DNA from 2 places in the Anoxybacillus sp. FSL W8-0104 genome. Region 1 is predicted to be linked to the other one. Evidence: riboswitches for the same ligand, from Rfam matches in the RefSeq annotation. Region 1 holds a riboswitch; the other holds the start of a gene.
What was found. A riboswitch is a leader RNA that binds a small molecule or an ion and turns the genes downstream of it on or off. The one in region 1 is predicted to bind cobalamin.

Region 1 (16,148 bases):
TTTGTAGTTCGATGCGACCGTTTCTCTCAATATACCCGACCGGATTTTGCATAAACCCGTTTGCTGTAATAATCCAAAGTGCTGAAATGTTTGTACCAAGCGCAACCATCCAAATCGAAAACGCACGAAGTTTTGGTGAAATTTTATCCTTCCCAAATAGCCAAATGCCCATAAATGTTGATTCTAAAAAGAAAGCAACGAGCGCTTCAATGGCGAGCGGAGATCCGAAAATATCCCCCATATATTTCGAATACTCAGACCAGTTTGTACCAAATTGAAATTCCATCGTAATGCCTGTGACTACGCCAAGGACGAAGTTGATAGCAAACAATTTCCCCCAAAAATCTGCCATTTGTCGATAAAGCGGATTTTTTGTTCGCACATGTTGTGTTTCCATCCATGCAATTAAAACAATAAGACCAATGGTCAACGGGACGAATAAAAAATGATAAAAAACCGTAATGGCAAATTGAAAACGGCTTAACAAAAGTACATCGCTCATAAGTCCCCCTCCAACATACAAAATGTTTTTTACTACGTATAAGAGTAACCTCAATACGTGAAGAAGAGGTGAGGGAAATGTTGCAAAACTGTGGCGATAATTTTAAAAAAATATGTCTATTCATTGTTTTTAACATGTAAAAATTGGAAAACCCCTTGCCGTAAGCAAGTGGGGGTGTCACCTGTTTGGTTGGAACGTTTTACAGTCTGTTTCAGTCGAACTTGCTGCTGTTGGGCCAGCATGGCTTACGACATAGATAGCTTCTGCACTACATCGATTGCCTTGTGACCAAAACTGACAGTTTTGCACTTCACAAAGTACATCTTTGGCCATGATTGTTCCCTCCTTTCCTTATGCTGTTGTTAGTGTAGACAAAAGATTAGCGACACATAACATGAAAAAATGAGCAAAAACAAGGGGAATTTTTTATGATTAAATGTTGACATAGATAATCATTCTCAATTAGAATGGAATTGTGTAACATAAAACAAAAAATCGGAGGGAGTTATATGTCGTCATTATTAGTTGTTGGTGCTGATCATTTAGGAAACATTACCGATAAATTAAAAAACTCAGGATTTAAGGAGATTATTCATTTAGATGGCCGCAAAGTGAACATGGTGAAACGACAAATTCCAGAGCATGTCGATATCGTATTTGTCATGACAGATTATATTAACCATAATTTAGCGAAAGTCATTAAGCAAAAAGCGAAGGATCAACATAAGCCTATCTATTTTGTAAAGCGTTCATGGAGTTCCATTCAATTCGTTATTCAACAAATGGAGGAATTGAAACAAGTGAATTAAGGGGGAGATGACATTGTGGCAATCGTTTATGAATGAAGTGTTAGCTTATCATTACAACATATCTCCACCTCATCGTTCATCGCTTACGTTGCTAAAAGGAATTGAACGGGCAACATCATCGTTTTCGATCGCTTCTTTTGATTCTCCCGTTACATATTATAAAATGATTGCACAAATGACAGATTACTTGCTTCGCTTTGTTGCGAACGATCAGTCGTTTGTTCACATATTAGATGCTCATGATGCTTTTGTTACTACATCATGTACGTCTGACACATGCGTTGTCCCATCATGTATGAACATTTTTATAGTTGATGCAATTTCGCTTTCAAAAGCAATGCGCATGTTTGAAAATCATTTTAAAGTAAAACCAGAAAAAGTTTATATTTACCATATGTCAGAGAATCGTGTCATACATTTTTGCTTGACAAGACATGTGCATCAAGTATCATAAATGTATAATGATAATGAATTTCAGTTTTAGGGAGAGGGAAGTATGGGGAAATGGATCAAAATCGGTTCAGCCATTGCTTTATCATCGTCGCTAGTTGTTAGCGGCTGTGCTGAACAAACGATAAAAAAGAAAGAAGAGACAAAAAAAACTATCCAAGTTCCTGTGACAGATTATACGTTTCGAACCGCAGGAAATATGTTTGCGTATTCAGAGTTTGAGCTGTCTGGTGAACCTTTAGCAGAAGGGTTAGGATTAGATTTAGATTTGTTGGATGTTCGAAAAATAAATGAACCGACCGAATTTGATTATATTGCAGGTGTAGAGTCTTACGAGTATTCTGAGGAAGCCATGTATGAGGTAACGGAAAAGTCAGGGCTCGGTTTGCATCTTATTCACGGTCCTATAGCAAAAAAATTAGCGAAACAAAGCGGAAAAGAAAGTCATGAAGTATTAGCTGAACGTTTTTATTTACTTGCTGATCAAGTTGGATATCCACGCGAAGAAATATTTCGCAATATGTTTCCTACATTAATTGAGTATGAAAGTGGGGATCCACATTACATACAACAAGTGGATACAGACGTATATGCAGAAAATGATGACGGTACGTACGTCCCAGTGTACCAAGTAGATTTTCAAACGTTGCGATGGGCTCGTGAAAAAATGAATAAAATGCTTGTTCCTGCAGCTTACGGGGCAACGTTTTTAAAACAAGCTTTATGGGCTGGTGACTTTTTAAGTGCGTTCCATACGGTTGATAAAGACGAGGAAATAGAGGCAAAAACGGCAAATGATGATCAGCATTCAAATATTGCATTAGGAGTTAGTTCGGCTGATGGAATGCAAGGAATGATTTTAACTGAGCAAATATGGAATAAGTTGTTGTTTATTCGTGACCATTTATTTTATGATGCAAAAAATGACAAGCTTACTTCATTGAACAAGGGAACTTATGAGCCGGAAAAAGGGTTTGTATATTTGCCACATCAAGTTGAAGTTGTTGAAAATGGAGATGATCAAGCACCTGATGCTCAACAACTCATTTTGAAAGATAAACGTAGCTTTTTGAAAGACCAATGGCTTATGTTATGGCCAGCGGCTGAATTTTTTGGTATGACCGATCAGCGCGAGGCTAACAAAAATCAAAATCCCGCCTTTTTAGCTGTTTTTGATGGTCAACCTTATCCAAAAGCACCAAATGAAAATATCGATGAAAATGTTCATAATGATGTACAAAGTGACGATCCGTATTCGGTGAATCGAGATATTTTACTGACTGTTTTTAAAAACGTTGATGCGATGCATTTCAATGATGAATTAGGTATATTTGTTGAAGAACATAGCGGAACTGAGCAAGGGAAGTATATGAACACGTTTGATGCTGGTTATACGATGGAAGCACTTCGTATTTTTCAACGAGCAATTGACGGTTTGCCAGTTGGCTATGCGAATGGAGAAGAAGCAGAAGGTTTGCATACGGCGGAAGGAAAACGAGCGCTCGAGCTTATTCATAAACAAGCAGATTTCATCATTGAAAAATTAATAAGAGAAGATGGACTTGTCGCAAATGGGTTTACAATTGGAGAAGGGATAGATAAATCAGAACCAACGCTACTTTCTCAACTTGGAGCGATTCGTGGGTTAACGGCAGCCTTTTTGGCTACAAAAGAAGAGAAGTACCGTGAAGCTGCACGAAATATTTATGTTGCCATGGATCGATATTTTTGGGATCAGAAATTGCATGTTTATCAAACGGCAAAAGGTGAAATGAAATATGATCCGTTTGTGGCTGGCGCTCTTTCTAGTATATTCCGTTTAGCCATAAACCAATTAAACAACATAGATCAAGATGAACAACAACCAAAAGAGCTTGATCGCGAAACAATTATTTCCCGATATGTAGATTTTTACAATCTCATCATCGATGGACCGAGCATAAAAGAAGGAATGCAAGCAAGTGAGTTTTGGGATACAGGGGATGTGTATAAAAAAGACGACCAATCTGGCAACACAGATAAAGATCACGTGCCACAAGTTCAAGCTGGAGATGGCCCGTATGGTATTGCTCCTATTCTTGTGAATGTTGAAGTAAAAGAAAAGTAAAAGGCGGACCGTCTGAACCGGGCGCCTTTTCTGCGTGGGGGATGAGTATGAAAAAATTAGCCATAGTTCTTTTTGTTTTTTTTCTCGCTTCGTGCGCTAAGCAACCGGTATTTATGTCTAAACAAACAGTGATTCGCGATGTGGCAGTAAACAGCAACAATATTGTTATGAATCGAGCGGGAGATGAATTGTATGTTGCAAATATAGACGTACCTACTGTAACAATTATCGATGTGAAAACAAAAAAGAAGAAGGCGGAAATTGCTGTTGGACGGGAGCCACGGCAATTAACATTAAGTCCTGATGAACAATTTTTATATGTGTCCTGTATGTATGACCACCGAGTTGATATTATTTCGTTAAAAAAGCAAAGAGTCATTGGGCATATTCAAACAGGGATTGAACCGTTTGGCCTTGTGACGAGCCAAGACGGTCGATGGTTATATGTCGCTAACTACCGTTCGGGCACATTATCTATTGTCGATTTGCAATCAGGAAAAGTGAAAAAAGACATTCGAGTAGGTGATCGTCCTCGAACGGTTACAATTACGGCAGATGGTAAAAAGCTATATGTCCCACATTATTTGCAAGGGAAAATTACAGTCATTGATACAAAAAAAGAAAAAGTCGTTAAACAAATTTCATTGGCACCTTCACCCGATCAAGAAGATCGAAAAAAAAGTCAGGGCATCCCAAATACGTTAGAGCAGTTTGTTATTGCACCTGATGGAAAAAAAGCATACGTGCCACATTTATTAACAAATGTTGATACACCTATTCATTTTGAAGAGACGATTTTTCCGGCTATTTCTGTCATTCGTTTAGATATTGATGAAGAAGTGTTAGATGAAAGAAAAGAATTATTTGAAGAAATCAACGTCACAGATGTAAACAATGAAACAATGATTGTGTCGAATCCGTACGATATAGCATTTCATCCAAACGGAAAAAAAGCATATGCCATTATGTCTGGCAGTGAAGATCTTGTCGTTTTTGACCTTGCCCGTGGAGGAAATGCTACGCAAGTATTGCGCAGAATTCAAGGAGATAATCCGAGAGGAATTGTCATTTCCCCGGATGGCGAAACACTTTATATTCATCAAGCGATGAGTCATGAACTTGCCATTGTAAAAACAGGCGGTGAACAAGCATATGCAAAAGCAAAACAAATAGGTAAAAATATTTCTCTAATTTCGCAAGATTCGTTACCACCGCTTGTAAGAGAAGGAAAAAAGATATTTTATAGTGCAAATAGCGATGAATATGCAGCGGAGATAACAAAAAATAATTGGATGAGTTGTGCATCTTGTCATAGCGACGGAGATATAAATGGCTTGACGCTTATGACACCGAAAGGACCAAGAAATGTGCCAAGCAACATATTAACAACGAAGACAGGATTATTTATGTGGGACGGATCGCGTGATGATTTTACTGACTATATTCATACAGTCCAAGGGGAGATGGGCGGGATGTTGCAATACGATCCAAGTAAACCGTTACCGCCTGATGTGCAACATATGTTTGATGCGCTATTTGCATATTTGGATGATCCAAGTTCATTTCCTGTTCCAAAGAGCCCTTATCGAGAGAAAGATGGAAGTTTAACACATATAGCAAAAAAAGGGGAGCAGCTGTTTTTTGGAAAGGGGAACTGCCTCACTTGTCATGGAGGAAAGTATTTTACGGATAGTGTAAAAGCAGTGGATAACAATGGGCAGCTCACAACAGGTCAAATATCGTTTTTGCACGATATCGGAACAGAAAATGTACTCGATCGCTCATCGTCCGGGGATGCACGTGCGCAATTTAAAAATCCTCGAACTCCGAAGCAGTGGGATACTCCTACATTGCGTGGAGTGTGGGCGACTGCCCCGTATTTACATGACGGAAGCGCAAGCACGATTGAAGAAGCTATTGTACGTCACCAGATAAAGGAAGTAGAGCAGCTTAGCGAAGAAGAAATAAAGCAAATTGCGGCATATGTACGATCATTAGAGTAAAAAGGTGGGGATCCCCACCTTTTTACAATTCATCAAACCCATTCATATCTGTTGTTTTTGTGTATGAACGTGGACGCGCCTCGAAAAAGTCGGTTTTGCCTAAATTCACATTTTCATCGCTAAAGACACGAATCCAAGGCATACAATTTTCATCAGCATCGTATCGATCGTCTAACCCAAGCATCCGCAATCGCTTATTTCCAAGGTATTCAATATATTTTTCCATTTCGATAACGTCAATGCCATCAATATCGCGCAACACAAAGCGCGACCATTCTGTTTCGTAACGAATGGCTTCGTCGATATAGTCATATATCCACGCAGAAAACGCTCCATTTTCATCAATTTGTGGATTTTCCCATAACACTGCGCGTACAAGTTGAGAAATAAAGTAACTATGGCATAGCTCATCTTTATTAATATAACTAATCATCGTTGATGTTTTGAGCATTTTTTGGTTTCTTGCCAAATTGTAAAAAAAGGCAAACCCAGAATAAAAATTAATCCCCTCTAAGACGAGCGAAGCGACGAGCGCGCGGCAAAACGTCTCTACCGTTGGTTGCTCGCGAAATGCTTCATATACGCGAATGACGTGTTCATTTCGCTTATAAATGTGCGGATTTGTTCGTGCCATTTCAAACGCACGATGTTGCTCCGATAATTTTTCGATCGAAGCAAGAACGTACGAGTACGATTGATTATGAACGACTTCTTGCTGTTCGATAATCGAAAAAATTGCTTTGACGCTCGGATCGGTAATGTATTCTTTCATCGCCCCAATAAAATTTGGTTGAACAGAATCTAAAATTGAAAGCAAGCCGATAATGTGTAAAAATGCATCCCGTTCCCGTCCACTTAACTCATGCCATTGTTTAATATCATCCGACATATTAATTTCAAACGGCGTCCAAAAGTTGCTGAGCAACATTCTGTATATATCGTAAAAATGGCTATATTTAATATCGTTCCAGTTTAAAATGCCGCTTGCTTTCCCGTTTATAATGCTTGTTGCCTTATTTGGATGCGACGGCTCGAGCAATTTTACTTTCGCCAATAACAAAACGGTCAACCTCCTCTAGTAGCTGTTGTACGAATACAGTCGGTAAATGTTGTTGATGGCCGCGTGGTGATTGTTCAATTTTTAGCGTGCCGAGCACCGTCGTCACTTTTCGCAAATGGTACTCCATTTCATCGACAGCACGGCAATAGTATGGCCACATTTGATCCCCTGTGCCAAACAGCGCAACAGGAGGCAAAGGAAGATTTCGTTCTTTGATAAGAAAACGAAGTAGCTTTCTCATTTCATCTGGAAGTTGTCCATTTCCCCACGTATATGAACCGAATAAAAGAAGATGCGCCTCATGAATGAGCGATTCGATCGCAAATATATGTTCAATATCGATCGTTTTCACCGCATGTCCGTATGAGCGAAAAGCTTCTTCAATTAACAAGGCGACTTCTTTTGTGTTTCCCGTTTTGGATGTATAGCAAATGAGAACGTTCATGATTAATCACGCAAGAAACCCCTGCTTTCAAGCATGGGGAGGAATGCGTGTTCCCCCTTTCTTTTGTGTATGATATAATAAAGGCGTGGAGAAAACCGTTTAACAAAGGCACTCCAATAACTGCTACTCGATGTATGGAGTTGGTTACAGGAAGCGTTGTAACCGTAAAACATCGAGCGTGGGTCCGTCTGTTGTGCGTGGAAGTCAAGTACTGCCAACAGACACACCGAGAGAATCGGTAACGATGCAGGCATGACCTGCGTCGTTGGGTAGTTGTCAACCTGCCCTGATGCAACCCCAAGTGAAGGAAGGAGGATAACATCCGCTTGCACTTCTGGGGAGTTGCAAGCCCATGACTTTAGTCATTGGGTTGTTGACGCTTTTTCCTCCTACGATGAGCAAACGTCGCATTCTTCAATCGTTACGGCAGTGCTGCGAACGTAATACGTCGATTTTAACCGTTCTTTCCATGCCGTTAAATGTAAATCCAAAAGATCTTTCGCTTTAATCGTGTTGTATACGTAAAGATTAAAACTTAACGACTGATCGACATGTTTTTGTCTAGCGGCATTTTGACGAATGCTCATCTTTTGATCCACTTCATAGGCATTTTCGTAAAACCAAAATGTTTTGGCATTTAAATCAGGAACGGTAACAGGAATTTTATAATTTTTCTTTTCTTCAAAATATAAGCGATTGAAGACAGGATCGCATGACGCCGTTCCGTTTGCTAAAACGGATGTCGAAGCGTTTGGAGCAGGCGCCATGAGATACCCATTACGTATCCCATGTCTCATCACTTGTTGCTTTAACTCATCCCAATCTAACTCATCGTGGGAATGATAACCGCGAAGCTCAAAATATTTCCCTGTATGCCAATCAGAACCTGCAAACGCCGGATATGCACCTTTTTCTTTCGCCAATTCCATGCTTGCTTGAATCGTTAAATAAGCGATTTTTTCAAATAGCTTGTCAGCGAAATCAACGCTTTCTTCACTATTCCACTTAATTCCTTTTAACGCTAATAAGTGATGCCATGAAAATGCACCTAGACCGATTGCCCGATATTTTTTATTTGTCATCACCGCTTGCAACACTTCAATGCGATTTTCGTTTAAGTCGATGACGTTATCAAGCATACGCACTTGAATCGGAATTAATCGTTCTAGTACATCGTCTTGTACGGCGCGAGCGAGATGAATGCTAGATAAGTTACAAACGACAAAGTCGCCTGGCTTTTTATGAATAATGATTTCACCATCTTGCGTATACTCTTTTGTTACGGTAGTCGCGCTCATATTTTGCATAATTTCCGTACATAAATTGCTAGAATAAATCATACCCGCATGTTTATTTGGATTCATGCGATTCGCTTCGTCGCGATAAAACATATAAGGTGTACCCGTTTCTAATTGTGATTTTAAAATGCGCTTCATAATTTCAATGGCAGGTACACGTTCTTTACTTAACTCTGGATGGTTGATACATTCTTCGTATTTTTCGCGGAAGGAGCCATGTCCTCGTTCTTCATCGTAAAAATCTTCAAGACCTAGCGGATTCCCACCTTTATCTTTCCACCCCATCACTTTTTTCACTTCATGTGGGTCAAATAAATACCAATCGCCCCGCTTTTCGACTTGTTCCATAAATAAATCAGGGATGCATACGCCATAAAATAAATCATGGCATTTTTGCCGTTCATCGCCGTTGTTTAATTTTGCGTCTAAGAAAGAGAAAATGTCTTTATGCCAAACGTCTAAATAGACGGCAATACTTCCTTGTCGCGTACCAAGCTGATCAACCGATACAGCGGTATTGTTTAATTGGCGCATCCATGGGATGACACCAGACGATACGCCTTTAAATCCTTTAATATCCGAGTTGCGTGCCCGAATTTTTCCTAAATAGACGCCGATTCCCCCACCGCCTTTGGAGAGGCGAGCGATGTCTGTATTCGATTCATAAATGCCGATTAAGCTGTCATCAACTGTATCAATAAAGCAACTCGATAATTGGCCATAAGATTTGCCTGCGTTTGCGTATGTTGGTGTAGCCACCGTCATATATTGATTCGATAATGCCCAATACGCTTCTTTAACAAGTTCCATTCGTTTTTCTTTTGGCTCATTCACCATCAGCGTAAGAGCAATGGTTAAAAAGCGTTCTTGTGGCAACTCATAAATTTCTCCGTCATATCCTTTCGCTAAATAACGATCAACGAGTGTGCGTAATCCGATATAGGTAAATTGCTCGTCTTTTTTCGAATCGATCCATGTCCCCGCTTCTTGTAGTTCTTCTTTCGTATATCGTTCAAGTACAAACGGATCGTAAATACCGAGATCAACGAGCATTGTTTGTAACTCATAAAAGTAGTGGTATGTGTCGGATACATCATAGCCACGATTGGTTGCTGCTTCATTGTACAGCTGTTGTAAATAAAGGCGTGCTGCGACAAACGTCCAATCAGGTTGTTCTACGGTGATTTCGTCAAGTGCATTTAAAATGAGTTTGTTCATCATGTCATCGTATGATTTTGTATACGTCAGCGACCGTATCGTACGCTCGATGTATCGCGCGCTTGATAAGTGTGGAAAGTCTTTGAAAATATGAAACAATAATGTGCGGATCGTTTCTTCATTTACTTCTGTTTGTTGTTTTATGTACACCATATAACATCCCTTCCCCTAGAAAATAAAAAAATCCGCTCTCGTTGAGCGGATGAAACGATGGAAAAAGGCATGCTTTCACCATCGTTTCATCTTCTCAATCCCCGAAGAATATGAAACGATACAAGGAAGGCAGGTCTCCTGACTTGCGCTTCTTCCTACTTTGGATTCCTTCCCATATATGCGCCATAAATAGCTGACATATACAGTGGTGTTATTTCCATTTCGTCTGCGCACACAGTTGCGGGGACAGTTCTGGATTCGCACCAGATTCCCTATTAAGTCCGTTTGGACACCTTCACTTGTCGGTTTCAATATATAGTTATTATTTCGTACGATTATCACAATATATTGTACGAAAAAGGTTTACGTTTAAAACTATAGCGAAAAATCTCAACATTTGCAATCGTTATTTTTCATCCTTTGCTACATAGCGACGATCTTTCATCCCTTTCCATACAATGTCGTTTCATAGTTTGATTTGGAATGGGAAAAATATACAAAAAATAAGCGACCGTTATGATCGCTTATTGTAGAGCTTTTTTTAGTGCAGAGATGTTGTCATTCATAATTGCGAAGTAGTCTTTGTTGTTTGCAATATCATCGTTTGTGCGCGCTTCTAAGTTGTGAAGGATAAGTACATCAGCTCCGATTTCGTTTTTCACAACTTCAGCAATTTTCGATGTTACGTTTTGCTCAAAAAAGATATAGTGTATGTCATGGTCTTTGGCGATTTGAATAATCGAAGCAAGCTGCTTTTGTGACGGTTCGTTTGTTGGCGATAGCCCAGTCACGCTTATTTGTTTTAAGCCATATCGTTTCTCCCAATAGCCGTAAGCCGCATGAGCGACAAGAATTTCTTTTCTTTTCGCGCCTTTTATCAATTGTTGGAACTGGCTATCGAGCTGTTCAAGCTGCTGTTTTAACGAAGCAAAGTTTTGTTCAAAATCATTTTTTGCCTCAGGTTTTAGTTCCGTTAACGTTTGTTTAATCGTTTCAGCCATTTGGATTGAATATATCGGATCTAACCAGACATGAGGATCTACATCACCGTGCTCATGCTCATCTTCATGGGCGTGTTCATCTTCATGAGCATGTTCGTCTCCATGAGTATCGTTGGCTGGAAGAAATTCCGTCCCAGCTGTTGCTTCCACGAACTTGACGTGTTCATTCTCTAGCGTTTCGACAACGCGATCAACAAATCCTTCCATTCCTTGACCGATGTAAATGAAAGCGTCAGCATCTGCGATTTGTTGCATCGTTTTTGCCGTCGGTTCGTATGTGTGCACATCAACGCCAGGAGGGTATACGCTTTCCACTTGAACGTGCTCACCGCCAATTTTTTCAGTAAAGTCTTGAAGAGGGTATACAGTTGTATAAACGATAAGTTGATCGTTTTTTTCCTCATTCTTCGATTCATTCGTCTGTTCTTGTTGCGAGCATCCAAACAATAGCAGTGTGCTCGTAAGTATAATGGATAAAATGGTTTTTACCTTCATCTTCTTCCTCCTTCCAAATAAAGAAAGATGTTTCTGATCGTCAAATAACATCTTTCTCACTCCTGTTTTATTATATCGTAATCGTTACGATTTGAAAACTATGAAACAGAAACAAATGGTGGGAGTGGATCGACAAAAGTAGACCAATCTTCAAACGTAATTATTACGATTTACATTGTTTATCATATCGAAAAAAAGAGAAAGGGCAACTATTTTTGCTCTTTCTCTGGAACAGGATCAAATCCACCTGGATGAAATGGATGGCATTTTAAAATGCGTTTGATTGTTAAATAGCCTCCTTTAAGTGCACCGAAGCGACGAATCGCTTCTAATCCGTAATGCGAACAAGTCGGATAAAAGCGACATGTCGGTGGTTTTAAAGGGGAAATAAATCGTTGATAAAAACGAATGAGTAAGATGAATATATGTTTCATGTAATACGCCCGCCCCTATTTTTTCTTATTGTAACATAGTTGGACGAAACAATTCCAACAAAAAAAGATGAAAAAAGTCGGACTTTTGTGTATGATAAAAACGTGACAATTGAAAAAGAGGTGAGAAATATGCCTTCAGTAGAAAGCTTTGAACTAGACCATTGTGCGGTCAAAGCACCGTACGTTCGCCATTGTGGTGTTCATCAAGTCGGTAGCGACGGTGTTGTGAATAAATTTGATATTCGCTTTTGTCAACCAAATAAAGAAGCGATGCAACCGGCAGCGATTCATACACTTGAACATTTACTAGCGGTGCACATTCGTAAGCATGCTGAAAAATACGCTCATTTTGATATTATCGATATTTCTCCGATGGGATGTCAAACGGGGTATTATTTAGTCGTTAGTGGCACGCCAACAGTCGAAGAAATTATTGATTTGCTTGAGGCGACGATGAATGAGGCATTGACGGTTACAGAAGTGCCAGCTGCAACGGAAAAAGAGTGCGGTCAAGCGAAATTGCACGATTTAGAAGGAGCTAAGCGACTTATGCGATATTGGCTATCGCAGCCAAAGGAAGAATTGAAAAAGGTGTTCAGTTAAAAAATAAAGGTTCAGGCGCGCTATACGTCTGGGCCTTTATTTTTTCAGTTGGCAATTTATCAACTATGCTTTCGAAGCGGTCACTACCAATACAATGATGGTTACATGTCTCTCTACATTGTTCATGCAAAAACGTATCATTTTCCAAATTTTTTTTTGTTTGCTATAATGAAAGAGAGGGAAGTTTATAATCGAGGAGGGAATTAGTGTGAAAGAAAAATTAATTGATATTGTCAACAAACAAATTGCAAACTGGAACGTGTTATATGTAAAATTACACAACTACCATTGGTATGTGAAAGGGCCGCAGTTTTTTACGTTGCATACAAAATTTGAAGAGTTGTACAATGAAGCGGCACTACATATTGATGAGTTAGCAGAACGTTTATTAGCATTAGGTGGAAAACCGCTAGCAACGATGAAAGATTATTTAGCGGTAGCATCCGTACATGAAGCAAAAGGAAATGAAACGGCGGAAGAAATGGTAGCGGAAATTGTTCGCGATTTTGAAACGATGATTAAAGAATTGAAAGCTGGCATGGACTACGCCGGAGAAATTGGAGATGAAACAACAGGCGATATGCTTTTAGGCATTCATCAAAGTTTAGAAAAACATGTATGGATGCTCAAATCGTTTCTCGGATAAGGTGGGAGTGGCCCCACCTTATTTGCATGTTCAGTCGCAGATGAGTGCTTTTGTTGCATGAAAATAAATGAATCGACTCACACTAACTGTAACAAACGAAAAAGAGGTGGGTCGATGAAAAAAACGTATTATGTTTCGGTGGCACGTGGTGAGATTTCACAAGTGAAAACGGCTTCCCCATGGGAATTTCGCATTGAAGCGACGGATGAAGAAATCATTCAATTACGGGAGTATTTTGATGAAATGTATTCATCCGATTGGCAATCGTTTTGGCGTGCACATGTGCCATATGTGCAATATCATTATGATCGGCCGAACGACGGGTATGACAACGCAATGAAAAAAGTGTATGAAATGATTTATGAACTTGGCGATGAGGAAGCGAAACAACAAATTGAAACGATGGGTGTCATACAGTTATAAAAGCTGTCGACTACTTCACTGTGTGGTACAATGAAGAAAACATACAGTTGAGGGTAGACGGTGATGATTGTATTTCAAGATTACTACGGATACAACGTTCGACTTTCTTTTTCTGACCATCCTTTCTCGAAGCAACCGAAACATGTTTTCGTTATTTGTCGGTACGGTGGTCGTTGGTTATTGACAAATCACGCTGTACGTGGCTTGGAGTTTCCGGGTGGCAAAGTAGAAGAGGGAGAGACGGCAGAAGAGGCAGCTATTCGTGAAGTAAGGGAAGAAACGGGAGGGGTCGTTGAAAAGATCACGTACATTGGACAGTATGAAGTCAACTGTCCGAATGAAACGATTGTAAAAAATATTTACTTTGCCCATGTTAAATCTTTGGAACAAAGGGAGTCGTATTTTGAAACAAATGGTCCTGTGCTCATTGAGCATATGCCAGATGACATAGCGAAAGATGAACGATTTAGTTTTATTATGAAAGATGGCGTATGGACATATACAAAACAAGAGTTAAAGCGGCGGGGAATGTTGTAAAACCCCACCGCTTTTTGACGTGTGGGGTTATGCGCGTTTTATTAATTTTTTTTCAAACCAACTGACAAGCTGGTACATGATGCTAGAGAGTAAAGCAATCATAAGCAAACTTAATAAAACGAGCGTAAAGTTAAACACTTGGAAGCCGTAAATAATCATATAGCCGAGCCCTTGTTTTGAGACGAGAAATTCACCAACGATGACACCAACCCAAGATAGACCAACGTTTACTTTTAACGTTGAAATGATTGTTGGGAAGGAGGCAGGTAAAATGGCCTCTGTAAACCACTGTCGTTTCGTTGCTCCGAATGTTCGAAGCACTTTTATATAGTTTGCATCGACTTCTTTAAATGAGGTGTAAACGACAATCGTTGTAATGATGATCGAAATGATCGCTCCCATTGCGACGATCGATGTCATATTCGGTCCGAGTGCGACGATTAAAATCGGACCGAGCGCTACTTTTGGCATCGCGTTTAAAATGACTAAATACGGATCAACGATTTTTGAGATGCGCGGAAACCACCAAAGTATTGCTGCAAAACAAACGCCGATCATCGTTCCGGTGATAAAGCCCAGCACCGTCTCTGTTAATGTGACGGTCGTGTGTGTTAGCAATGTATGATCGCGTATTTTGGCGATAAACAAATGCCAAATGGAAGACGGGGAGCTAAATAATAACGGATCAATCCGATGAAATCGGCTTGCGATTTCCCATAAACTAAAAAACGTAATGACAATGATTACTTGAAAAAAACGGACGATTTGTTTTTCGCGTTTTTCATATGCCATATATTGATCATATATACGTTGCAACCACTCATGTTTGTTCAATGCTCTCTAACTCCTTCCAAATCATTTGAAAGAGCGGTGAAAAATCTGGATGTTGGCGGGCTTGAAACGGTGTACACGCTTTTAACGAATCTGGAACGGTAACGATTTTTTGAATTTTTCCCGGTCTTGCGGTAAATAAAACGATGCGGTCGCTCATCGCAATGGCTTCACCAATATCGTGCGTGACAAGAAGTGCTGTTTTTTGATACTGTTTTAACGTTTCCCATACAAGATCTTCTAGTTTGAGCTTTGTTTGATAATCAAGCGCTGAAAACGGCTCATCTAACAGTAATATTTTCGGATCCGTTGCAAGCGTGCGTACGAGTGCAGCGCGTTGGCGCATTCCTCCCGACAATTCATTAGGATAGCGGTCATCGACATCGCGCAGCCCGATTTGATGCAATAGGGCGAGTGTTTGTCTCCTTGTTTTCTCGCTATATTTTCCCATTAGCTTTAATCCAAGTGTCACGTTTTGTTCGATCGTCTTCCATGGGAACAAATAATCATGTTGTAGCATATATCCAATCGTTTGACGCATTGTTCTTATTTCTTTTCCTTCGATAAGCACACGTCCTTTTGTCGGTTCGATCAATCCTGCGATAATTGAAAGAAGCGTTGTTTTTCCACAGCCGCTTGGGCCGAGAAAGGAGACAAACTCTCCTCTCTCGACAGTTAGCGATAGATGATCAAGCGCCAATACGGCAGATTGCTTTGTGACGTAGGCGTGCATCACTTGATCAATCGTTAAAATGGGCATGATGTTCACCTACTTTTTTGCATGTTCAGCAAATGATGTATTGACTAAAATGGAGTGATCCACGTACGACGGTAATTCATTTGCTTCCTTCATCACGTTTTGGAGATTGTTCCATTCTTCTTCATCTAAAATCGGATCAGTTGCGTATGAACCTTGTTGTTTATAGCGATCGACGACTTTTTCAATGAGAGCGATATCTGTATTTTCAAAGTACGGTTGAATGACTGTTGCAATTTCTTTCGCATCATGTGTTTGTACCCATTGTTGTGCTCTATAAAGGGCACGCGTAAATTTTTCGATGACATCTTTATTTTTGTCGATAAAACTTTGTTTTGCCATAAATGTCGTATATGGGAGATGACCAGATTCCGTT
Region 2 (16,148 bases), 1.2 Mb from region 1:
TGTACAATTTCATATGAACCACCCCTATTTTATTTGTTCATTTATCCCACACCATACGTAATCAACACGGCTGCATATGCGCGCCAATTGTTGATACGACCAACCGACCGCATCTCGCCACGCTCGTTCATGTGCCTCAATCGGGACGATCCCTTGTCCGATATCGCAGCCAATCCAAACGACCGTCCGTTCTTTCTCTTTTTCCCATTGCTCCCATGCATTCATATACGACATCATCGCTTTTTTTTGCTCATCTGTGTAAGGAAGAAACCTTTCGCGAATCCATTGTTCTATTCCTTCTAGCACAACAACAGATGCCGTTTTTTCATCATGGGGAGGCGGAAGTGGTCGTTCATATGCGCAATGCCAAATATGCGGGGTATGCGTGAGTGAATAATATGCGTTTACCCATTTTCGCTTTCCTTGAAACGCACCGCCGCTAACGAAATGCATCGTTTTCTCTCCTTCCAACGTTCTCTCGTATTGTAAAGTGTTACTCCTTCACCAAAAGGGACGTGCCACTCCCAAAACGGACGTGTTTTAGGAGCGTACTGCGACAATAAGTAACGTATGACTCCCCCATGCGTCACAACGACAGTATGAGAAGCCGAGCGGCTAATGAGATCATCGATCGCTCGTTCGATACGCCCTTGAAAATGGCGAAACGATTCGCCATTTGGTGGTGAATGGTGAATGGGATCATCTATCCATCGCCGATATGACTCGACCGTCTGTAACTCGGCGTACGTTTTTCCTTCAAAATCGCCAAAATGGAGTTCACGCCAACGATAGGAACATTCAATGACGTGATTTGGAAACAAAACATACGCCGTTTGCCGACAACGAAGCAAGTCGCTTGTAATCACGACATCGGCATGTAGCGAGTGCGACACATTCGGCTTTTTCACAATCGGTACATTCGTCCATCCGATATATCGTTTCTCCTCATTTTCCTTCGTTACAAAATGGCGAATGCATGTAATAGCCACATGACGAACCATAAAAACGTTTCGCTCCCTTCAATAAACGCTCCTAACACATCGCCAGTTACTCCACCAAACTGTTTTACGACAAACGCTTTCGCTATCACATAAAACAACATAAGCGCCAAAAACAAAACGAGCGTCTCACGCGATAAGAAAGCAATAAGCCCATACATAACAATAATCGGCACATATCGGTGATCGACATATTGGCGAAATGCAGCCGCCATACCCGTTTGTTTCGCAAGCGGCGCAGTCAATAAAAGCAACGCCATCCCGAGACGCGAAAGGAGCGGAAGGCAAAAAAGAGAAAATAGCGAGAAATGTGCGATCGTTTCAAACATAAAAATGAAACGAAAGCCGAGCAAAAAGAAAAGCGAGAGCACCGCAAACGACCCGACGCGCGGATCGCTCATAATTTCGAGACGTCGTTGTTGATCGCGATACGAAAAATATGCATCGCTACAATCCATCCAGCCGTCCGCGTGCAATCCTCCTGAAAGAAAGATAGAGGAAAATAATAATAAAAACGACAAAACAAGCGAAGAAATGTGATCGGACAGTACCACATGTATGGCAACAAGAAAAAGTCCGATGATTGCACCGACGAGCGGAAACGACAACACAGCTATGCGACCTGTTCGTTCATTCCAGTCCACTTGCATTCGTAGCGGGAGAACAGTTAAAAACTGTACCGCTAATATGATTCCGCGCCACATGGCCATCTTCCTTTCTTCACAATGGGCAAGCCGTAACGCATCAAAATGGCTACATCGCTACACGCAACAATCTGTTGATGCAATAAACCGAGACCGTGCATATACGTATACGTTCCTCGCTCATGCGGCACACCATCGCAAAATAGTTCGTTGCTCACAACAATGAGCGCTTTCACTTTTTCGCCTAATTGTTTTATTTGCTGGGCGATGCGCGGCACTTTTACATGTACGTTCCATTCGTCATCGCGAAATAACTCATTTGCCCATAAATTCGTTAAACAATCAAGTAAAACAACATCACACCCACCAAACATCGGCATGATACAATCGAGATCATACGGTTGTTCCCACGTTTGCCAGCCGTCATGTTTCCGTTGTGCTTGGTGGTGAGCAATGCGCGCTTCCATTTCTTCGTCTGTCCGCAGCGCCGTGGCAATATAATGAAGGGAATCAGTCGGTTCGGCGATCATTTTCGCGCATCGTTCTGCGAATGAAGACTTTCCGCTACGCACCCCTCCGCTAATAAATACAATCATTGCTTCCACCTTCTTAAATAAAAGAGGAGGTGATCGTTTTCCTCTTTCGTTCGAACCGCAAAACGGACATATTTTCCGTCCAGCCCTCGAAAATTAAACGTATGCCGCGCGACAATACCATGTTGTAAAAGAAAAGGAAAAAGCGTGATCGTTTCGTCGTATAACATATAAAAATTGACGACAGACGGTGAATATTTGTAGCCAAGTTCATTCAATTGTTCAAATACTCGTTTTCGCTCCGATGCAATGTACACTTTCGTTCGCTCCACAAATGCATCGTCTTTTAATAATTGTTTCGCTATTTGTTGAGCAATCGTATTGACGCTCCACGGTGGCTGTTTTTTCATTAACTTTTTTACGACGTGTTCGTGTGCGAGCACATAGCCGAGCCGTACACCTGCCAGTCGATACATTTTCGTTAACGACCGCAACACAATTAAACGATCAAACGTACGTAAAAAAGAAGAAACGGAATAACCGTCAATCCAGAAGTCATAAAATGCTTCGTCAACGACAACATATACTCCTTCATCATGCGCCGCATTTAACAACGTATGCATCGTTTCTTCTGACCATGCGGTACCGGTCGGATTGTTCGGATGACAAACAAATAGTGCGTGTAAAGACGGCAAGTTCGCAACCATTTGGTCTAGCGGTGGTTGCCAATGTTCATCTAACATAAACGAGTGAACGGTACAACCGTAAGCTTCACATGCCTGACGATATTCTGAAAACGTTGGCTCAATGATGCCAATACGTTTTCCTGCAAATTGTTCAGCAAGCAAATAAATGCATTCTGCAGCACCATTGCCGACAAATACGTTGGAGCGCGTTACATGTTCTCGTTCGGCAATGATTGCTCGAAGCGTTTCGCTTCGCTCTTCAGGGTATACGCTCATCCAGCGAACCCATTGTTGTTCGGTTGGCATATATTCGTCTGGAAGCGGGAACGGATTCACATTTACGCTAAAATCGATATACGAACTCGGCATATCCATGTGCATCGCTTCGTATAAACGACGCGGATTAGCCCCATGTGCAGGCAACTGCAAGCAAACTCCCCCCGATCGTAAAAGCTATTGTTGTACGTCTCATTATCGCCACCGCTTGCTTAATATGCTCACATTTCAACGGAACGGATGCATCGCCAATCGTTGGACGAACGGATATGACCCCGTTGTATGTATTCACCCCTCCGAGTTGAACACCTAATAGGGCAGCCATCGCTGCCTCGCACCATCCGCTATTTGGGCTTGGATGGTTGCGAGCATCGCGAAATAATAGTTTCCACATGCGTATGTTTGCGCGATGAATAAGCAACATCACACACGCTGTCAGTCGCGCAGGAACGTAATTGAACGCGTCGTCTAAACGGGCTGAAGCCCAGCCAAATTGGGCATACCGTTCATTTTTATATCCGAGCATCGAATCGCACGTATTTACCGCCCGATACAACATGGCTAACGCTCCCCCGCCAAGAAAAGCATAAAAAAGGGGCGCCGTTACTCCATCGCTCGTATTTTCCGCTACCGTTTCCACACATGCACGCACAATTCCATCTTCTTGTAACTTCTCTGTGTCACGTCCAACGATCATCGCCACGTTTTTTCTCGCTTCATCGATGTTGTCTCTTTTTAGCGGATCAAGTACATCGTATGCGGCTTTTGCTAATGATGTTGGCGCAATCGAAGTAAAAATGATAATCGCTTCAACGAAAACCCCCACTATAAGAGAAAGTCGATATGCGCTTGCAATCAATGCATAACTCATTACAAATGTGAACGTACAGACGACAAAAAGGGTGAACACTCCTTTTCCTTTTCGCCATCTTCCTTTATTAAAACGACGATCCATATACGCAATCATTTGCCCAATCCAACAAACCGGATGGAAGCGGCGGGGATCGGCGAGCAGACGATCAAGCAAAAGTGCCAGCCATACCGCCCATATATGCGTCATCAACTTTCACGAAACTTACGCAAGGAAGCCCCTGCCTTTAGGCACGGGGAGGAATTGCACCTTACGCAAGTTCCGCCACCCCCTTTCCATAAGCATATCCGTCAAATCGCTGAATGACTTGGACATATCTATAATTTATTCCTTGTGCGATACGCTTTCCGTCCTTGCCTTTAATATCGAAACTTCCAGTCTTTCTACATGCGACTTCGCCAAACCAAACGCCTTGATATTTCCCTCTTGGGACAACAGCCTTAACCATGTCCCCTGTTTGAAAACCAAAGAAGAATTTTTGTCTTGCAAGATAACCTCTTGGGAAGCCATATCTATCTAGGTTTGTACGAGAGCGACTACCACGCCCTTTTGCCTTGATAAATAACACTTCTTTTGTTTTGAAATATAAGTGATTTGTTGTGCTTTCGCCTACACAACAAGCGTCAAAATAATGTGTTTTCGGCAAGTCTAAACGAATACGATTCATTTTTGTTCGTGCACCTGTTCCACACTCGACATCTAATCCTGTCTGCTTTAACACTTCATACGCTTTCCATCTTGTCGAGTTGATAGCACTTGCATCCTTTAATGATTCTTTGACTTGCTTTTGAATGTGCGGATACCCGAATTCTTCTGCTGTCTTACTTCCTTTGCGCTGATTACAGTCATGACAGGCAAGACATAGGTTATCCACTCGGTCTGTTCCACCTCTCGATTTTGGAATGATATGCTCCACTTCAAGTGGAACATTTTCTTTTCCGCAATAACAACACTTCCGCCCAAACTTTTCAAGCAAATACTCCCGTACTTCATATCCTTGTAGCGTGCCTTGTTGATACTCTACACCATTGATTTCAGGATTTCGCATGAGTTGCGTGTCGAATTTGGCATTTTCGTATGATATATACCCAATGGGGCATAACTTCTTTAGGCGGTTAACCCATGTTTGGATATTTTGCACACGACTCTCTAGTGATGGCGGCAACCACCCGTCTTTTCTCCTACGATTAAGAAAACGTGGTTTTCTGTATCGAGTTTTTCGATTTCGTCTTGCTCGACGGAAAGCACGCCTTTTATCCATTCTTTCCTTGATGTCTGTGCGATGGTCAAGTTGCCCTAACCATACCACTTCTTGTCCTCGCAAAATCGCAAGTCCTGTGTGTTTGCTTCCGTGATCGATTTTGAGCCGATACGGTGTTTTCGGTCGAAAATTATCGACAATTTCTTTTAAAATAATCGTAAATGGATAGCGTTTGTAGATCGCTGCCTTCCCTTGTTTCAACAGCTTTCTCGCAACTGCTTCGTGACAAGGAGCAAGCGGACACTTATTTGTGTCTAACACAAAAACCATAGGGTATTCCCCTTTCCTCTGCATAAAGCAGGTCATATTCTCCTCGACCATGTTATAGATGCTTGTTATGTGCAAGACACTAGCGCCACCCACCACGCTTGTTTAATCTTGCACGACAGAGGAACGGGCTGGAGAAGCACCCGAACGTGTCATGACATCTATAGCGTAGGCTCTGTTTCAAGCCTTGGTCTGGTCAACATGGGGCTTACAAGCCCATGACTTTAGTCATTGGGTTGTTGACCCTTTCGCTTTCGATAGCGGTCAATAGCTGTTTGCGTTGCTTCATATACGAGACGAGCTAGCTGTTTACCGATCGGTGTAATCGTTCCAGCGTATGCATAATATGTTCCTTGTTGGGACGCAGCGATGGCCGTACAATCGGTTGATGTTCCTGTCGCGATCGTATTCGTTTGCGGATCGACGACTTGTTTATCACACAACGCTTTTGCTTTTGCTTCTGTTGCAGTCATTAGCGCTTGCACGAACGCAGCTTCTGATAAATGACCATCGATAAAAACGAACGTATTAATCGTCCCTGGAGAAGCGACTACATCTGTACGCCGCCAAGCATTTGCACTATCTACCGCATTTCCAACTCCAGCGGTCACCGCAACAAACAACCGAATATCTTCATCAACAAATGAAAACGCTACATCTTTCACATCGACAGCGGTCATCATTCCGACCGTCCATTGCTCATCAAAACCGTGTTGCCTCAAAAATTGAATCATCTCCTGCTCGGCATTGTCACAACGATAATCAAGCGGAACATGCCGATTGACGAACGTCGTCGCCCAACGTATACCGCCGCCAACAAGGGCAGATGAAAGCACTTTAAACGGCTTAGCTGTCTCTACGACGAGCATCGTTTCGTGTTCTTTGACGTGCCATAATCCCTCGTTTATATGCGGCATAGAAAATGGAACGAATGTGACGAGCGGCTTCGGTAAAACCGGGTGTTCGTGACGTTTCATTTTTGTTTCAAATACGCACTCAATCATTGATTCGCTCAACAATTCCCGCGGCGTTCCGCATGCAACAGCTTTTCCATCTTTCAATAAAAGAAGTCGGTCGCAATAAAGCGAGGCAATATTTATATCATGAAAAATAGCTACAACGGTAAGCCCTGATTGTTTTAATAAATTGAGCAACTTAAACTGCTGCGCCACATCCATATGGTTCGTCGGTTCATCTAAAAGCAATACACGTGGTTGTTGCGCTAACGACCGTGCGAGTGCTGCTCGCTGACGTTCTCCCCCGCTTAATTGTTCTAATAAGACATGCTGTTTATGTGCTAACGTCACACAATGAAGTGACTCGTTGACCACTTGTTCGTCTTTCTCTGTCCATTGCGGAAAGAGAGATGACTGATAAGGATATCGTCCAAGTTCCACCATCTCTTTCACTGTATATCCAAATGAAACATCTGTATGTTGTGGCAACGTCGCAACGAGCTTTGCATATTGTCTCGGTTTATACGTCTGAATCGGTTGACCGTAAACAAACATATCCCCTTGTTGCAAAGGAAGTTCACGGCTCATCAGTTTCATTAGCGTCGTTTTCCCGCTTCCGTTCGGTCCTAACATACCGAAAAACTCCCCTTCATAAACGGTAAACGAAACATCTTCCAACACTTTTTTTTCCCCATATTGATACGAAACGTGCTTTACATCTATCATATCGATCACGTCTTCCGTCTTAAACTTTTAAATAACAATATTGCAAACAATGGTGCGCCAATAAATGATGTGATGACCCCAATTGGCAACTCCCGCGGGGCAACGATCGTTCGTGCCACAACATCTGCTAACACTAAAAACGTGCCACCGTACAAAAAAGAAAGTGGCAATAATTTCCGGTGATTTGCCCCACAAATCAAACGCGTCATATGCGGAATGACAAGCCCAACAAAGCCGATCGTGCCCGATACAGCTACCGCTGCGCCTGTAAGCAAGGAAGCGCTAAGTAAAATCCATAACTTTTTTCGCAACACATGTACGCCAATGTTTGCTGCTGTTCGCTCGCCAAATGAAAAAGCGTTTAACTCGCGAATATGTGTAAATAAGCCGAGAGAACCGATGATAAAAAACGGTACAAATAAAGAAACATATGACCAACCGCGCATCGCGACGCTTCCCATGAGCCAGCTAATGACTTGACGCAATTCCTCACCACTAAGGGCAACCATAAGTGAAATAACCGAGCCGAAAAACGCATTCATGATAATGCCGATTAAAACGATCGTTTCAATTCCCATATTGCGTTCTGCAAGTCGAGCAAATAATAAAACAAACAATAATGTCACGAGCGCACACATAATGCTCACGATCGGTAACGTAAAGCGTCCGAGAAACGACAAATGAAGTTGAAAAAAGAAGACGAGTACCGCTCCGACAGCAGCGCCAGATGATACTCCAATCGTATACGGATCAGCTAAAACGTTTTTTAAAAGCCCTTGGAACGCTACACCAGCAAGTGCTAAGGACGCCCCAATCAAAAAGGCGAGCACTACTCTCGGCACACGAATCGCAATAATAATTTGCGAAATGGTGGCGGGAACGTCCATCGGTGTATGAAACAAATGATGCGACAACGTGTCCCATATAGAAGAAAAGGGAATCGATTGTGATCCAATCGATATCCCTAATAATAGTGCAACGATTGCAATGATGGATGCAGTCATATAGTTATTTAAAAATGTCTGGATAAACGACTTTGGCAATTTCTTCGACCCCTTCAGCTAAACGTGGTCCTGGACGAGAAACTAAATCTGAGTTCACATCATATACTCGCTTATTTTTGACAGCCGGAACGTCTTTCCATGCTGGGCGAGCGAGCACTTGCTCAACTGCGTTCGGCGTGTAATAACCGTACGTCGTAATAATGACATCCGGGTTTAACGCCACTGCATCTTCTTCCGTAAACATCGGCCATCCTTCTTGATCACCTGCCGCATTTTTCGCATGAATGATCGTTAACATCTCATTCATAAATGTTCCTTTTCCAGCTGTATAAATTTCTGGTGCAGGCGAGACTTCGATCCAAACGGTTGCTTCTTCTTTCACCTCTTTTGCTTTTTCAGCAATGGCATCGATTTTTTGCTTCATTTGTTTCACAACGTCCGATGCTTCTTTCGTTTTCCCTGTCGCTTTACCGATTAGTTCAATGGAAGCATACACGTCATTCAACGATGTAGCATTTGGCACAACAATGACTGTAATGCCCGCATCTTTCAATTGTTTCAATCCTTCTTCAGAGTTATGTGCACTTGACGCGTGTGCAAGCACAACGTCCGGCTGAAGCGCGATAATTTTTTCAACATTAAACTCCATGCCGCCGATTTTTTCTTTATTTTTCACATCTTCCGGATAGTTATCAAAATCGCTTACACCAACGATTTTGTCACCAAGTCCTAACGCATACGCAATTTCTGTATTGCTCGGGATAAGCGAAACAATTTTTTCCGGTTCTTTTTCAATCGTGACATCACCAACCGCATCTTTTATGGTGACTGGAAATGCGGCTTGTTCCGTTTTCGCTTCTTGCTTCGTCTCTTTTGCTGGCTCTGCGTTATTCGCGCACGCTGCTAATCCGAGCGTCAGCACGAGCACCAAAAGCCATACATACTGTTTCCATTTTTTCATCGTTTTTCCCCCTCTTTGTATATAAAAATAAAAAGCTCATCCCAAATGGAATGAGCTGGAAACAACAAAAGACAACCGTCACCTTTGTCGTTTCGCCGTCTCACTCCCCGAAGACGCGAATGACGATGCAAAAAGGCAGGTCTACTGACTTATGCGTCATCCTACTTTGAAGCCTTCCCATACGAATTGTACAGTGGCGTCCTTCATTTCGTCAGCATTTACAGTTGCGGGGACAGTTCTGGACTTGCACCAGATTCCCTATTAAGTCTACTAGGTTTCCCATTCGACACCTTTTTGCAACGAACGTATACAATTGTCGAACAATTTTTACGTTTCTATCATAGCCGAAAACGTCGCTTATGACAACAAAAATTTTCTATTTCAATGGAAGTGTAAATGTAAACGTCGTTCCTTCGCCGAGCTTACTATGAACGGCGATCGTTCCTTTATGCGCCTCAACGATGTTTTTCGCAATCGCAAGACCTAATCCTGTGCCAGAGCGACCGCGTGTACGTGCTTTATCCGCTTTGTAAAAGCGCTCAAACACGAACGGCAAATCTTCTTCAGCAATGCCAGAGCCTGAGTCTCGAACAGAAATGCGCACCGCCTCTTCGTCCCCATCGACTATGACACGAACTTCCCCACCGTCATCTGTGTGACGAAGAGCATTATCAATTAAATTCGTCAGCACTTGTTCGATACGGTCAGGGTCAAACAACACGACAAATTCTTCATTTATGTCCACGAGCAAGCGAACTCCTTTTTCTTTCGCTAACGCTTGAAACTTATGAATGATGCGCTCGGTGTATGAACGAAGCGGCACGCGCTCTTTATGAAGCGTTAAATGTCCTGCTTCCATACGCGCTAAATCAAGCAAGTCGTTAACGAGGCGACCCATGCGCAACGATTCATCATAAATGACTTTTGCCAATTCTTTTTTCTCTTCATCTGTCGCCGCGATGTCGTCGACAATGGCTTCACTATACCCTTGCAACATGGCGATTGGCGTTCGCAACTCATGCGAGACGTTGGCGATAAAATCTTTGCGCAACTTATCGAGCCGACGCTCTTCCGTCATATCTCGAAGCACTGCAACCGCCCCGCGAATCACTTTGCCATTGTACAACGGCGTCATCACAATGACCCAATTGCGACCTTGTAAAGCAATTTCTGCTGCTTGTTCTTTCTCTTCCGCCACCGCTTTCGTAAACAATTCATTCACTTGCGGAGGAAGCGGCGATAAATCGTCGCGCTGCCCTTGTTCGTAGTACCATGCTTGTAAAAATCGGTCGGCAGGTGGGTTTGTAATAAGCACTTCGCCATTGCGATTGAGCGTAATGACGCCATCCGCCATGCTGCTTAAAATGCTCGCTAGTTGTTCTTTTTCTTGATTTAACGCATTAATGTGAAATTGCAATTGCCGACCCATCTGGTTAAACGCCATAGCCAGTTCCCCAATTTCATCATGGGTGACGATCGGCACTTTGGAATCGAATTTCCCGCGCGCCATTTCAAACGCGACTTGTCTCATTTTTCTAAGCGGTGCCGTAATTCTTGTCGATAAGAAAAAGGCAAATACCGTCGTTAACACAATAGCAATAAATGCAGCAAGAAAAATAAACTTCGTCGTTTGTTTTGTCGTTTCTTCTACAGCTTTTAGCGATTGATATACAAACACAGCACCGTTTCCATCAGATGTGCGAAGCGGCACACCAACAATAAACAACTCGTTATAAACCCGATTTCGCATCGTTTCGTTTGGCATCATCGCCCGTTTCACTACTTTCTTTCCATCAAATACGCGCGACAACTGCTTATCTTGTTGAACAAACGAAAGCGGCAAATCAACGAGCTGTTCATTCGGTGAGTACCAATAATGACGATCGTCAATAATAATCATTAGTCTGGATACATCATCAACCATCGTCCATGCAATTGAGCGAGCAAACTGCTCATCATGCTCGGCGACGACGCGGGCAACTTTTACTGCTTGTTGAGTGAGTTGCTCTCCCGTTTTTTCAAAATAATATTTTTCAAAAAAACTTAGCAACAAAACGGTTAAAATAAAGAGGACGAAAGCAACAAGCAATAAAATTGTCAGCCACAATTTGCCGACTACACTACGCCATAGTGCCATCATTCATTCACGACCTCAAATTTGTACCCAACGCCCCAAACGGTGACGATCATTTTCGCTGCTGCTGGCGATACTTTATTCAACTTTTCGCGCAACCGTTTGACATGCGTATCAACTGTTCGTAAATCACCAAAAAATTCGTAATGCCATACTTCTTTTAACAATTGCTCGCGATCAAACACTTTATCTGGTGACTTCGCTAAAAAATGAAGCAACTCGTACTCTTTCGGAGTTAAGCTAACTTCATGCCCATCTGCTGTCACCCGATGCGCATCATGGTCAATTGTTAAATGAGGAAATACGAGCACATCTCGTGTTGTCGTATCCGTTGTTACATATGGAGAGTTCGCTGTACGGCGAAGCAGCGCTTTCACGCGGAGCACCACTTCACGCGGGCTAAACGGCTTAACGATATAATCGTCCGTTCCTGCTTCAAATCCTTGCACGCGATTAGCTTCCTCCCCCTTCGCTGTTAACATAATGACGGGTGTCGCTTTTTTCTCACGCAACTGTTTGCACACTTCAATACCGTCTTTTCCAGGTAACATAAGGTCAAGCAAAATCAAGTCATAATCATTGTCAAGCGCTAATGCTAGCGCTTCTTCACCGTTTTCTGCTTCATCGATCATATATTGCTCACGTTCTAAATACATACGAAGCAAACGACGAATGCGCTCTTCGTCATCGACAACTAAAATTTTAATTTCCTTCTCCATGATGTCATTCCCTCCTCGTTCACTATTGTACAAAACTGCCATACTTTTTTCTACTCCTCATAAAAAAAACGCCTTCTTTATGAAGGCGTTAAGACGCAGCATAAGAGTGTAGGCCTGCAATCACTAAGTTTACCGCTATTAAGTTAAACATAATGATCGCAAATCCAATGACCGCAAGCCATGCGGACCGCTCGCCATGCCAACCTTTTGACAATCGTAAATGTAGAAACGCTGCATAAAACAGCCATGTGATGAGCGCCCATACTTCTTTCGGATCCCAACCCCAAAAGCGCGTCCATGCAATTTGTGCCCAAATCATCGCAAAAATAAGCGCACCGAGTGTAAATATCGGAAACCCAATCGCTACAGAACGATAGCTGATTTCGTCAACAACATCTAAATTCACGTTCTTCACAAGTGGTTGCAAAGCTGCTGCAATACGTTTGCGTAAGAAAAGGCGAAGCAATCCATATAATACACCACCTGCAAACAATGACCAAATCACTGTATTTAATTTGCGAGCATTAATAATTGCAGGCATATGAACGAACGGTTCCATCCGTCCTTCCGTTTTTAACACGCCTTCGTGTGGACCGACAAGCGCTGGCATATGATATACCATTTCGTCTTGCTTGCCGTTTTTATCAATCCATTCAAATGTCGCTTCATAACCAACCATGCGAAACGATGTCGTCACGATAACGAAACCAAGCGTGCTAATTAAGAAAAATAACACAAACTCTAGCCAAAACGTACGTTTGCTCGCTTTCGACTGATCGACTACTCGAATTAGATAAATGAGCCCCGCTGCAAAGCTAATAGCTAAAATGGCCTCGCCAACTGCGGCCGTCGTGACGTGAATATGCAACCAATCGCTTTGTAAAGCTGGGATGAGCGGAGAGATTTCCCTTGGAAACATGCTTGCATACGCAATCACTAAAATGGCGATTGGCAAAGTAAATAAGCCGAGTAAACTCGTTTTATAAATAAAATAAATGACAATAAACGCGCCGACAAGCATCATACCAAAAAACGTCGTAAATTCGAATAAGTTGCTGACAGGTGCATGTCCGGCTGCGATCCAGCGCGTGATGAAATAACCAAGCTGAGCGAGAAACCCAACGATCGTTACAAAAATTCCGAGCGTTGCCCAGCGGTCCATTCCTTCTTTCTTTTTCACACGAATCGCTCCACCAAAGAAAAACGTTGCAACTAAATAAAGAACAAATGCTATATATAGTAACGTACTACTTAGCTGAACCACGATGTTCCCCCCTTATGACCGCTTGTCCAATTGATCAATCGGCATGACAAACGGTGTATCGTTAAATATGCCCTCAAGCTCTTTTTTCAGTCCAAACCAGTTTTTATTCGTATGCGCGGCAATAAGCACTTCGTCATTGATCCGTCGAATCCATACGCGGCGATGGTTCCAATACATTCCTTGAATCAGACCAATCATAAAAATCGCACCGCCAACGCCTAAAATCCAAAGTGTAAAATCACGACGCACCGTCAGCGCCGATACGTTTCGTGTTTCAATACCGGCAAACGCCATTTTATATTTGTTATCACCGAGCGGTTCAATCGTTTGACGAATGGCGGCGAAACTCACTTCCCCTTTTGGACGGTCTGGTGCAAACATTTTAAATACAAACGCTGGATTGTTCGGTACTTTCGAACGCGTGTTTGGTTTCCCATTTTCATCAAAATAAAAATCTGGAAAATAGCTTAATAGTTGCACTTTATAGCCGTTGCCAAGATCATATTCTTTTTCAGGTTGAATTAAATCAATCGTAATCGTGCCAAACGATTTGTTCGTTTGTTTATCTGTCAAATGAAACGACATGCTTTTTAATTCATCTAGCTTAAAATCAACTTGATATAACGCGTAATGATCATGTTTTAACGGTTCGTTGACACGAATCGAAAAACTTTTAATTTTCTTTAGCTTCGGCTCTTCCCCTGCAACAACTGGACCAACACGCTCGTACAATACGACGTCCGTTTGATAGTTTTTCGCCATCATTCCGTTACCGACGCGATCAATCGCCGCTTGAAACGCTTCTTTCTCTTTTCCTTTCTCATACACTTCAAAAATAAACTTTTTATTTTCTAAAAAATATTTTCCTTTCGTTCCCGGAATTTCTTTTATTTCCCCTTCACGAATCCACATGTTTTCATCCACATACATTCCCGGAACAAATCGAAGCATCGCACCGATGAGAAAAATGATAAGTCCAATGTGATTCACATACGGTCCCCAACGGGAAAAACGCCCTTTTTCTGCTAAAATGCTTCCGTTCTCCTCACGAATACGATAACCCCGTTTCGTTAACCGATCGACCACGCGAGGCAAAGCATTTTCGTAGTCTTTCACTTGTGAACGGCTAAATAGACGTTGGCGTTGTAAAAATTGTTCATTTCTCGTCACCCGCTGATTGTTTAACGCCCGATATAGTGGCACGACACGGTCTAAACTACAAATGACGAGCGATACACCAATGAGCGCTATAAGCAACATATACCACCATGAGCTATATAAATCGTGAAATCCTAGCGCGTAATACCATTTCCCGAGCCAACCGTACTGCTCCTCATAATATTCAGCTGGCGACACTGTTGGCGGAATGTACATCTGTTGTGGATAAATTGTGCCGATGGCCGAAGCGACTAACGTAATAACGATAAACCAAACCCCAACTTTAACAGACGAAAAGAAGTTCCATATTTTATCAACAATCGTTTGGTTGTACGTTTGCGAACGGCGAGCGCTTCCTTCATAACGCATGTCCAATAACATTGGCACTTCTTCTAACGGTTTACCACATGCTTCACAAAGAACTGTACCAATCGGATTCACATGCCCACATTCACATTTTACTTGTTCCATGTCGAAAACCCCTTACGGCTTAATTCGTTCCATATATTTTTTTACATCCTCTTCCGTCATCGCCCCTGTAATGATATCTACAATTTTGCCTTCTTTGTCAATTAAAAATGTCGCTGGCAACGGACCGATGTTGTATGCATTCATGACTTGATCTTGCTGATCGATGACGACTGGAAACGTCAGCTGAAAGCGATCAACGAACGTTTGTACTGTTACTTTCGCCTCACCAACATTGACCGCAATCACTTCTACTCCCTCATTTTTATATACGTCGTATTGTCTATTAATGTATGGCATTTCTTTTTCACACGGTTTGCACCACGTTCCCCAAAAGTTTAAAAATACACCTTTTCCACGATAATCGGATAGTTGAATTTTGTTGCCGTTTAAGTCGGTAAGTACGAAGTCTGGCGCTGAATCACCAACTTGGATCGCCTTTTTGTCAACAAATACATTGGAATAAATCGTATAGCCAATGGCTGCAAGCATGATAGCTAAAATGACCGTTCGAAGCCAAAATCGCCTTTCTTTCATCCTATTTCGCGCAGGAGACTCCCACTTCAACGACCAAAGGGAGTAAGTGGGAGAGGAATGCGCGTTCCCCCTTTCTTTTGTGTATGATATAATAAAGGCGTGGAGAAAACCGTTCAATAAAGGCACTCCAATAACTGCTACTCGATGTATGGAGTTGGTTACAGGAAACGTTGTAACCGTAAAACATCGAGCGTAGGTCCGTCTGTTGTGTGTGGAAGCCAAGTACTGCCAACAGACACACCGAGAGAATCGGTAACGATGCAGGCATGACCTGCGTCGTTGGGTAGTCGTCAACCTGCCCCTGATGCAACCCCAAGTCAAGGAAGGAGGAAGAAGTCCGTTTGCACTTCTGGGGAGTTGCAAGCCCTCACTTCAAGCGTTAGCTAAGTGGGGGTAGTTGACCGCCAACTCTCCTATAAACCGTTTTCATCAACCTCATTATACAAGTTACTACTATACAAATAATGAAAATGATTTGAACAAATTGTGACAAAATTATGATACGTACGGCGAACCAGCTAATGCAAGCGCACGCAATTGCTTCACTTCATGCGGCGACAGTTCTCGATAATCTCCCGGATTCATCCCTTTCAAGTCTAAAAACGCATAACGTTCCCGCTTTAACTTTAAAACAGGATGTCCGATCGCTTCGAACATGCGGCGCACTTGACGATTTCTCCCTTCA

Region 2: another riboswitch for cobalamin. It lies ahead of NST18_RS08765 (ABC transporter substrate-binding protein); the one in region 1 lies ahead of NST18_RS02560 (ribonucleoside-diphosphate reductase subunit alpha).

What each region holds. Positions count from the first base shown of each region.
Region 1 covers NZ_JBBOQU010000001.1:449,030-465,177, forward strand. Annotated here, with positions in the region: gene NST18_RS02520 (cytochrome ubiquinol oxidase subunit I) at 1-502, opposite strand, end outside; gene NST18_RS02525 (DUF1540 domain-containing protein) at 680-835, opposite strand; gene NST18_RS02530 (DUF2325 domain-containing protein) at 1,012-1,311, shown strand; gene NST18_RS02535 (hypothetical protein) at 1,319-1,765, shown strand; gene NST18_RS02540 (hypothetical protein) at 1,808-3,868, shown strand; gene NST18_RS02545 (cytochrome D1 domain-containing protein) at 3,916-5,871, shown strand; gene NST18_RS02550 (ribonucleotide-diphosphate reductase subunit beta) at 5,894-6,931, opposite strand; gene NST18_RS02555 (flavodoxin domain-containing protein) at 6,885-7,376, opposite strand; gene NST18_RS02560 (ribonucleoside-diphosphate reductase subunit alpha) at 7,766-10,045, opposite strand; cobalamin riboswitch at 10,156-10,357, opposite strand; gene NST18_RS02565 (metal ABC transporter substrate-binding protein) at 10,570-11,541, opposite strand; gene yidD (membrane protein insertion efficiency factor YidD) at 11,751-11,975, opposite strand; gene NST18_RS02575 (S-ribosylhomocysteine lyase) at 12,105-12,578, shown strand; gene NST18_RS02580 (Dps family protein) at 12,787-13,224, shown strand; gene NST18_RS02585 (hypothetical protein) at 13,339-13,647, shown strand; gene ytkD (RNA deprotection pyrophosphohydrolase) at 13,711-14,184, shown strand; gene NST18_RS02595 (ABC transporter permease) at 14,212-15,018, opposite strand; gene NST18_RS02600 (ABC transporter ATP-binding protein) at 15,005-15,775, opposite strand; gene NST18_RS02605 (ABC transporter substrate-binding protein) at 15,785-16,148, opposite strand, start outside.
Region 2 covers NZ_JBBOQU010000001.1:1,650,544-1,666,691, forward strand. Annotated here, with positions in the region: gene NST18_RS08715 (cob(I)yrinic acid a,c-diamide adenosyltransferase) at 1-13, opposite strand, end outside; gene NST18_RS08720 (bifunctional adenosylcobinamide kinase/adenosylcobinamide-phosphate guanylyltransferase) at 25-453, opposite strand; gene NST18_RS08725 (histidine phosphatase family protein) at 405-1,001, opposite strand; gene NST18_RS08730 (adenosylcobinamide-GDP ribazoletransferase) at 959-1,708, opposite strand; gene NST18_RS08735 (bifunctional adenosylcobinamide kinase/adenosylcobinamide-phosphate guanylyltransferase) at 1,681-2,238, opposite strand; gene cobD (threonine-phosphate decarboxylase CobD) at 2,235-3,290, opposite strand; gene cbiB (adenosylcobinamide-phosphate synthase CbiB) at 3,265-4,197, opposite strand; gene iscB (RNA-guided endonuclease IscB) at 4,259-5,539, opposite strand; gene NST18_RS08755 (adenosylcobinamide amidohydrolase) at 5,761-7,218, opposite strand; gene NST18_RS08760 (FecCD family ABC transporter permease) at 7,224-8,261, opposite strand; gene NST18_RS08765 (ABC transporter substrate-binding protein) at 8,227-9,183, opposite strand; cobalamin riboswitch at 9,301-9,492, opposite strand; gene NST18_RS08770 (ATP-binding protein) at 9,560-11,323, opposite strand; gene NST18_RS08775 (response regulator transcription factor) at 11,320-12,036, opposite strand; gene ccsB (c-type cytochrome biogenesis protein CcsB) at 12,125-13,300, opposite strand; gene resB (cytochrome c biogenesis protein ResB) at 13,313-14,929, opposite strand; gene resA (thiol-disulfide oxidoreductase ResA) at 14,942-15,463, opposite strand; gene rluB (23S rRNA pseudouridine(2605) synthase RluB) at 15,959-16,148, opposite strand, start outside.